One region of the Brevibacillus sp. M2.1A genome, then DNA from elsewhere that is predicted to be linked to it. Evidence: riboswitches for the same ligand, from Rfam matches in the RefSeq annotation. Region 1 holds a riboswitch; each other region holds the start of a gene.
What was found. A riboswitch is a leader RNA that binds a small molecule or an ion and turns the genes downstream of it on or off. The one in region 1 is predicted to bind S-adenosylmethionine.
Positions count from the first base shown of each region.

Region 1 (3,144 bases):
TTAACAAATCATTTGCCAACTGGGCGGGCTGGATTGTCGATTACAATCGCCCGGTTCACATTCTGGCCAACCCAGATGAGCTGGACGAGATTTTGCAAGCCCTGCATTCCGTAGGGATTGATCATGTCACAGGCTATATCGACTGCGGCAAGTTAATGGAAAGGGAAGCGTCTTCGCTCGAGACAATCGAGGAGGTAACACCGCTGGAGATTGCAGACCGCGTGGAAAAAGGAGAGGTTCACGTAGTAGATGTTCGTAATTTGGCTGAGTGGAAGGAAGGACACATTCCGGATGCACAGCACATCATGCTCGGTACACTCGCCGTGCGGCTGGATGAGATTCTTCGCGAAAAGCCACTTCTCGTACAGTGCCGTTCCGGTGCCCGATCCGCTATTGGCGCCAGCATTCTGAAAGCAAACGGATTCAAAGAAGTGATGAATTTGAGCGGCGGAATATTGAAATGGCAACGAGACGGCTTGGCAGTCGTAGAACTAGGATAAAACGAAGCGAGGAGTTGCAAGGGTGAGCCTATGACTATCGACCTCGTAATCACACTGTTTGTTATCGGTTTCGCGGGATCATTTATCTCTGGTCTCGTCGGGATCGGGGGCTCCATCATCAAGTATCCGATGCTTCTGTACATTCCGCCTGCCCTTGGATTCGTTGCTTACACAGCTCACCAAGTATCCGGAATAAGTGCCGTCCAAGTATTTTTTGCCACCCTGGCTGCTGTTTGGACTCTACGCAAAGATCAGCTTATCCATTACCAGCTCGTTGTGTACATGGGAAGTGCCATTATTGTAGGGAGCTTGCTTGGAGGATATGGAGGAAAATATCTTTCAGCAGATGCCGTCAATATCGTCTACGCCATTCTGGCCACCATTGCTGTAATCTTGATGTTCCTGCCAAAAAAGCGAATGGACGAATGTGAACAGACGACCGAGATGATCTTTCATAAGCCAACAGCTGTATTATCCGCTTTGATTGTCGGAGGTGCCTCTGGAATTGTAGGGGCAGCTGGCGCTTTTATTTTGGTTCCCATCATGTTGATCATCCTTAGGATACCGATAAGAGTTGCGATTGCTTCCTCTCTTGCCATCAACTTCCTTTCTTCCATTGGATCGACCATAGGAAAATGGATGGCAGGGGATATATTGTTTTGGCCATCCGTGATCATGGTATTCGCCAGCATCTTGGCAGCGCCGCTCGGTACAAAGGTCAGCAAACGTTTGGACACCCGGATTCTCCAAACCATTCTAGCCTTGTTGATCCTAGCCACGACAATTAAGATTTGGGCCGACATTCTTGCATTTCCATAAATAATAAAGAAAAATAAAAGAATGTTCTATGAAATTACATTTCATAGAACATTCTTATCGAGAGTGGTGGAGGGACTGGCCCGATGAAACCCGGCAACCTTCGTAATCTACGGTGACAAGGAGCAGTTTGCATAAAGCAACTGCTCTTTGTTGAAACTCGTTTCCCAATTGATGAAAGTATCCTAAAATAAAGAAGAAAGGAGGATACTTTCAAACTGAAATCGGCAGAAAATTATCAGACTATACTGAACTTGAAGCGATCAAGAACGCTTTTCACAATCGATATCAATCCGTGAAGAAACTCACGAACGAAGGGGTATCAAACATATGACAAACACCATACATTCAATAGAATTCATCAAGCGCCGTCAAAAACTCGCGGAAAAAATGCCTGACCACAGCGCACTTGTCCTCTTTTCAGGGGTTGTCAAGACACGCAGCAATGACGATAAATATCTGTTTTCACCAAACCGCAACTTCTATTATCTAACGGGCATTGCGCGCAGCAACCTCATTCTCATGATCACGAAACGCGCTGGTATCGTAAACGAAACGCTATTTCTTCAGCGCCCAAATGAGCTGGAAGCGAAATGGACAGGGGCGGTCTTATCCGATCAAGAGGCGAAGGAGCAATCTGGTATTGAACACTTCGACTATCTCGATGAGTGGCTGGAGTCATTTGGAGTCTTTGTGAGGCGCTGCGAAGGCAAGTCCTCACTCTATCTTGACTTGTATCGCTATCAGTGGAGCGACGAGCTGACCCCTGCAGACAATTTTGCCGAAGACGCGCAGAAGAAATACCGGACCCTTCAAATTCACGATGCGGGCCCATGGCTGAAAGAACTGCGTATGTTGAAGAGTTCGGCCGAAATCGAAGAGATCAGACGTGCGATTACGATCACGGATGAAGCAATCCGGCGCATGTGGTCGTATGCACGTCCTGGAATCATGGAATATGAACTAGAGGCGCACTATGATTTCACGTTGAAGTCGCACGGTGTTCGCGAGCTTCCTTATTTACCCATTATTGCTAGTGGCGTCAATGCTACTATCTTGCACTATGAAGCGAATAATCAGCGTGCGGTAGATGGTGACTTGGTCCTCCTCGACCTCGGTGCAGCATCGAATTACTATGCGGCTGATATTTCGCGAACGTTTCCCGTAAATGGTCGCTTTACTGAACGACAGAAAGCGATCTATCAACTCGTGCTCGAAGCAGAAATCAAGACCATCGAAGCAGTGAAGCCTGGTGTCACACTTTCAGAACTCAATGATGTTACGAAACAGGTCCTGACAGATGGTCTGCTACGTCTCGGTCTCATCCAAGACAGCAGTGAGCTCTCCAAATACTACTATCATTCCGTGTCACATCACCTTGGACTAGATACGCACGATTTCTCAGATTACAATGTTGGCTTGCAGCCTGGTATGGTGATCACGATTGAACCAGGTCTGTACATAGAGGAAGAAGCCATTGGGATTCGGATTGAAGATAATGTGTTGGTAACAGCAGAGGGCTGTGAGATACTCTCGTCACAGATCCCGAAGGAAATCGAGGAAGTGGAAATGTTGATTGGGAAAAAGGAATAGCGAAAGCTTAATGTAACCATAACAAGCTCTGTTATGGTTACTTGCATGTGAACATCTCCTTACAAAAACTAGTAAAACGATAAAGAAATGTCTAATGCATCTTCCAAAAAAAACCATTTGATTGTAAAATAAAGTAAAACCAAAAGGGTGATCCAATATGGGGGGACTGCTAGGGACATTGCACCAGTCGCTGCGGTCAGAAATCGAACAACATCGGCGAGCGCGCGGTTATACA
Region 1 is NZ_JABSUY020000001.1:3,623,911-3,627,054, forward strand. It holds gene HP567_RS17730 (MBL fold metallo-hydrolase) at 1-500, shown strand, start outside; gene HP567_RS17735 (sulfite exporter TauE/SafE family protein) at 531-1,319, shown strand; SAM riboswitch class I at 1,371-1,497, shown strand; gene HP567_RS17740 (aminopeptidase P N-terminal domain-containing protein) at 1,647-2,909, shown strand; gene HP567_RS17745 (helix-turn-helix domain-containing protein) at 3,067-3,144, shown strand, end outside.

Region 2 (3,144 bases), on a different contig from region 1:
CATCGTCAAACGTAATCAAAACAGCATTCTCAGTCGGTAAGGTACCCGTCTCCATAAATCGCAGGAACTCCTCCAACGAAATCGGATTCAGGTCGTTATCATGCAAAAATTTCATGTGTCGGGCAAATTGATCAGGAGCTATGACATACCGCTGATTCGATTGATCCGTGACATGATGGTACGTCAAAACCACAACCTGATTGTTATACCACTTTTTCGTTTGAACCGCTGCTTCTTCAATTGGTGTGACGTTTGGCTCAGCATTTTTTGTCTCACTTATGCTTATAGACGTATCCACTTGGGGAAAAGGTTGCACTTCTTGTTTATTCTTTTTTTCCAGAAAAGATTCGCCTAACAACCCAATAGCCACTGCAAAAAACAAAAAAGTAAGAAACACGATCAGGAAGAGCCTTCTGTTCGGCAAAAAAACCCCTCCTCTACTTCCTCACTAGGAGATTCGACACAGTCCTACAAATTCCTGTGCAACAATTGACCCAATAATTGGATGACTTTGCACCTAACATGAAAAAGAGCCCAGTAGCAATACCAGGCTCTTTTTATGTCATTCAGCAATATTACAGTTGAGCAGCCTCTTGCTTCAGAACTTCTGCTTTGTCTGTTTGCTCCCAAGGAACATTCAGGTCATTGCGTCCGAAGTGGCCATATGCAGCTGTTTGTTTGTAGATAGGACGACGCAGGTCGAGTTGCTTGATGATACCAGCAGGACGCAGGTCGAAGTGTTTGCGAACCAATTTCACCAGAGCTTCTTCGGAAATAGTACCTGTACCGAAAGTATCTACTGCGATGGAAACTGGCTGTGCTACACCAATTGCGTAAGCAACTTGTACTTCGCATTTGTCTGCGAGGCCAGCAGCCACAATGTTTTTCGCTACATAACGAGCTGCGTAAGCACCGGAACGGTCAACTTTTGTTGGATCTTTACCGGAGAACGCACCGCCGCCATGACGAGCATAACCGCCGTAAGTATCTACGATGATTTTGCGGCCAGTCAAGCCAGCATCCCCTTGTGGTCCGCCAATTACGAAACGGCCAGTTGGGTTGATGAAGTATTTGGTTTCAGCGTCCAACAGTTCAGCTGGAACAACTGGTTTGATTACGTGTTCAACCAGATCTTGCTTGATTTGCTCCAAAGTTGTTTCAGGAGCATGTTGGGTAGAGATAACGATTGTATCGATGCGAACTGGTTTGTCGCCATCGTACTCAACGGTTACTTGTGTTTTTCCGTCAGGACGGAGGTAAGCAAGTGTTCCGTTTTTACGCACTTCAGTCAGACGACGAGCCAATTGGTGGGACATGCTGATAGGAAGTGGCATCAGCTCAGGTGTTTCATTGCAAGCAAAACCAAACATCAAACCTTGGTCACCAGCACCAATAGCTTCGATCTCAGCGTCAGTCATTTTGCCTTCGCGCGCTTCTAATGCTTGGTCTACACCAAGTGCAATGTCAGCAGACTGCTCGCCAATTGCGGTAATAACACCGCAAGTGTCAGCGTCAAAACCAAATTTCGCACGGTCATAGCCGATTTCACGAATGGTTTCACGAACGAGCTTTTGGATATCCACATAAGTGTTTGTAGTGATTTCACCTGCTACGAGAACCAAACCAGTAGTTACGGAAGTTTCGCAAGCTACGCGAGCGTTAGGATCTTTGGACAGGATCGCATCCAAGATGGAGTCGGAAATTTGGTCACAAATTTTATCCGGATGTCCTTCAGTTACAGATTCGGATGTAAACAGACGACGACCTTTTTGCAAAGCCATGAGAAAATACCTCCTTTGACCTCATACAAATAGTGTGGTAGCCGAGTCAGGATTTTATCTACGTAAACGCAAATAAAAAACCTTTTCCATTTTTTAGGAGGAAAAGGTTTGAGCGTTTTTTGCTTCCTTCATCCTCTTATCGGCCAGAACAGATGTCCGTTCTGCTGGTTAGCACCGCTCTAGATCGGTTGCCGGGCTTCATAGGGCCAGTCCCTCCGCCTGCTCTGGATAAGAGTATCCATTACGGATAATAGAATAATTGTTTTTTTCAGAGATGTCAATAGGAAAAATTTTACTTATAGTTGATAGGCCTTGGAAAGTACCACTACTACCTCGGCACGAGTTGCCCTTCCATTCGGTTTAAAGGAAGAACCGTACCCATTAACCCAATTTCTTGATGTCAAAGCCTCAATAGCAGGAGAAGCCCAGTGACTCGTTGGCACATCCTGATAATTGGAAGTACCACGGTTATACATCAACACATTACGTGCTCGCGCGATCATTACCGCCATCTCTGCACGCGATATCGGCTGATCCGGCTTCATTTCATTCTTCGGATACCCTTTCAAAATTCCCAATTGGTAGGCTACACCCAGGTTGTGATACGCCCAGTGCCGCTTTGGCATATCCCGGAAGGTCGTTTTTCCTGTATAGGTAGTCGCTACCTTGGAACCGGTCGCACGCATCGATTTAAGCAGCATGGTCGCAAACTCTGCACGGGTCACTGCCTGATTCGGCTTGAACGACGCATCATTAAATCCATTTACAATATCGCGTGAGCTGAGTCTGACGATCTCTGAGCGCGCCCAGTGGTCCGAAATATCGCGATAGCCGGCTATCAATTTTTGCTGCGTCACCGTGAGTCGGTACGATTCATATTTGAACGAAGTACCGCTATTAAGGCGCACATAATATTTTCCTGGCTGCAGACGCAAACCGATAATATCGTTTCCTCGGTTAGACAGCTCCGCTACCTCATTCGTCGAAGCAATCGCATAGTTCATGTTTCGATCGCTGTAGAGCGCGAAACGAAAGCCGCTATCGACAGGAATGTATGGCGCTCGGAACGTCACATACGATTCACTATTCACAGTAAATTGGAACCAGTCGGAATCAGTAGCTGTCGGTATCGTCCCTGACATCACTGTCCCCCCGCTTAGCGGAGACGCTTTTTGGTAGGTGTCATTCGGCTCATTAAAATCTTTTTTTACTGGCGTGTATCCCAGATCCAGCTGATATTCGCCATTCACCGCATTGCGATTGTACTCACTCACACGGATGTAATACTTGCCTGGTGACACTTCTTTTTGAACGCGCTCTGTCGGATTGTCCTTTGTTCCATTATCGTAGTTAGGGTCCCAGA
Region 2 is NZ_JABSUY020000002.1:83,335-86,478, forward strand. It holds gene HP567_RS29645 (polysaccharide deacetylase family protein) at 1-424, opposite strand, end outside; gene metK (methionine adenosyltransferase) at 576-1,781, opposite strand; SAM riboswitch class I at 1,915-2,016, opposite strand; gene HP567_RS29655 (S8 family peptidase) at 2,078-3,144, opposite strand, start outside.
Region 2: linked by a shared signal. The riboswitch ahead of metK (methionine adenosyltransferase) and the one ahead of HP567_RS17740 (aminopeptidase P N-terminal domain-containing protein) in region 1 are both predicted to bind S-adenosylmethionine.

Region 3 (3,144 bases), 2.6 Mb from region 1:
GGACTTCCAGGTTCACGCCTTGTTCTTTCAGTTTTGGTTGAATAAATTTCAAGATTGCTGCATGTGGAACGGGAGAAGCGCCTACCTTCAATGTTACTTCCTTTTGTCCGCCTTGTGCGCCGCCTTCAGCTGGAGCAGGTGCTGTTTCCGTTTTGCCTCCGCAAGCTGCCAAAGAAAATGCCAATACAGTAGAAAGTACAGATACGACTAGCTTTTTCATGAATGATTTCCCCCTTGCATGTATTTCATCTTATTTTTTGAAAATCTATATGGAAAGATCCTATTTGCGGCTGAATTTCAGAACCAGACGGTCCCCCAGCGATTGTAAGATCTGTACCATCACCAGCAAAATAACAACAGTCACAATCATGACATCGGTTTGGAAACGCTGATAACCGTATCGGATCGCCAAGTCACCCAAACCACCGCCGCCAATTACCCCAGACATTGCCGTGTAGGAGACCAGTGTTACCGTCGTGATCGTAATACCTGCGATCAGACCTGACCTAGACTCTGGCAAAAGGACATTCCAGACGATCTGCCAATTGGAAGCACCCATAGATTGTGCGGCCTCGATCACGCCTTTATCAATCTCACGCAGAGAGGTTTCCACCAAACGTGCGAAAAATGGAGCGGCCCCAAACACGAGCGGCGGAATGGCACCCAGTACACCGAGTGAGGTTCCTACGAGCATTTTCGTCACAGGAATCAGCAAGATCATCAAAATGATAAATGGTACCGAGCGCAATACGTTGACAACGAATGATGCGATCGTATAAAAAGTGCGGTTTTGCAAAAGCTGTCCGCGAGAAGTCAAAAACAGAATGATGCCCAACGGCAAACCAATCAGGACGGTAAACAGGGTGGAAAAGCCAAGCATCGTGAGCGTGTCCATCGTACCTTCGCCGATTTCAGCCCAATCCACATTTTCGAATGTCCAGTCCATTTATATCACCTCTACTTCCAAGCCACGTTGGCGCAGCGTCTCGATGGTCTTTTGATTCTGTGCGACATCGCCTTCCAGCTCGATCACCAACTGACCATACGGCGTATCTTTCATGCGGGAGATTGTTCCCTGCAAAATACTGAACACCGTACCGGTCTCTTGCATCGTTTGGAACAGGATCGGCTGGTACGTTTTTTCTCCGAGGAAGGTGACACGAGCAATCGTGCGGTTCCCCGAGGCTTTTTCGTGCTCGACTGCTTCGCGCAGCTCTGTAGAATCTGCTACTTGTTCCACGAATTCTTGTGTTGTTGGATGCTTCGGACGAAGGAATACATCCAGTACGTTACCCGACTCGACGATCTTTCCTCCATCAATCACGCCGACACGATCACAAATAGAGCGAATGACGTGCATCTCGTGAGTAATCAACACTATGGTCAAGCCCAGCTTGCGGTTGATGTCCAAGAGCAGTCCCAGAATGGAGTTCGTCGTCTGCGGATCGAGAGCCGATGTAGCTTCGTCACAGAGCAGCACTTTTGGATCATTCGCGAGCGCACGGGCGATCCCGACACGCTGCTTCTGTCCGCCAGACAGCTGGGACGGATATTTGTCCTTATGTGCCTCCAAGCCCACCAGCTTCAGCAGTTCGTTTACTTTCTTATCAATCTCTGCCTTTGGACGCTTTGCCAGCTTGAGCGGAAAAGCGACATTTTCGCCGACTGTCGAAGAAGACAGCAAGTTGAAGTGCTGAAAAATCATGCCGATTGAGCGGCGCTTTTCTTGCAGCTTCCCTTCATCCAGCTTTGTCAAATCGACGCCGTCCACAATAACTTCCCCTGAAGTTGGGCGCTCTAGCAAATTGATGCATCGGATCAATGTACTTTTCCCGGCACCCGAATGTCCAATGATCCCGTAAATTTCGCCTTGCTCTATGGAAAGGTCGATCCCCGTTAACGCTGGGATGGTTTTACCTTGAACTTGATAGCTTTTATGCAAATGACGCAGTTGGATCAACGCATCCACCTCCCGACCATAATCTTGATAAAAATATGAAAACCCCTTTTTCATAAACGAAAAAGGGGCTGCAACGCAATGTATACGTTCGCATCCACCCTTCTCATCTACACAAGATCCAAACAATCCTGTAGGAATTGGCACCGCGACGTTCATTCGAAAATGAACCGGCTGCCGGGCTTCATAGGGCCTGTCCCTCCGCCTCTCTTGATAAGAAAGATATCTACGTATATTATGTTCGTTTTTTCTATTTCTTGATGATACAAAACGGATTATATCCTTTTTGAAAATATCACGTCAATAGTAATAGCAGGAAAAAGTTTTTTAATCCATGACGCCGTTGCGTATTATGGTCGACTTTACGTGAAAGTGAAATGTCGCATCTTTGAACATCTTTCTCCATTCGGCCTGCGTCATATTTGCCTTCCCTCTTCTATTTGAACGATACACGATCCCGAACCCAGCTGGATCGACATTGAGGTCCTGCAATTTGTGGACTACTTTCTGCAGTTCTTTTCCGAGCTCTTCTTCCAGTGCATGTTCCATGATTTTCATCAACCTTGCATTCTCTAGCTTCAGCGGGAGGGTTAATTCCAAAATCCGCGCATTTAATCGGATGTAAATATCAAAGATCGGGGGAGATACTTGGGTCAGCTCGATTTTTGAATGGCTGGAAATCGTATCAAAGACAAGCTGCACACGATCATTTTTACTTCCGTGATTCTTGTGCACCTCGCCAAAAATATGAGCAGGGACAGAAGTATCGTAGCTCCCAATCCTGAATTTGCCATGCATGAGCTTGATTAAAAAGGCTTCCTTTGGTGTGATCCACCCTACATAACGCTCCCCTTGAAATAATGCGATACCCTTGATTTGCAGCTCATTTCCCTTTTTTGCAATAAACGGCATGATCGGGTCGATTCCTTTGTCATAATAAGCTCGAAAAAACTCATGCATGGTGGAAGACGGAATTTTTTCCCCTTCAATATTTTGCTCAATCATACGGTATAGATAGATTCCGATATTCCCTGCTTCAGAATAGGGATACGTTAACATATCATATGTTTCGCCTTCGAAAAGGCAAAGATAAACCCTGCTGGAAATAGAGGAATCCCGATACAACGTGTCAACGATACTGCCAAGTCCACGCTTTGCCAATTTTTCACTGTAGAGTGCGACACGTA
Region 3 is NZ_JABSUY020000001.1:1,059,982-1,063,125, reverse strand. It holds gene HP567_RS05250 (MetQ/NlpA family ABC transporter substrate-binding protein) at 1-220, opposite strand, end outside; gene HP567_RS05245 (methionine ABC transporter permease) at 281-946, opposite strand; gene HP567_RS05240 (methionine ABC transporter ATP-binding protein) at 947-1,960, opposite strand; SAM riboswitch class I at 2,061-2,177, opposite strand; gene HP567_RS05235 (Ger(x)C family spore germination protein) at 2,285-3,144, opposite strand, start outside.
Region 3: linked by a shared signal. The riboswitch ahead of HP567_RS05240 (methionine ABC transporter ATP-binding protein) and the one ahead of HP567_RS17740 (aminopeptidase P N-terminal domain-containing protein) in region 1 are both predicted to bind S-adenosylmethionine.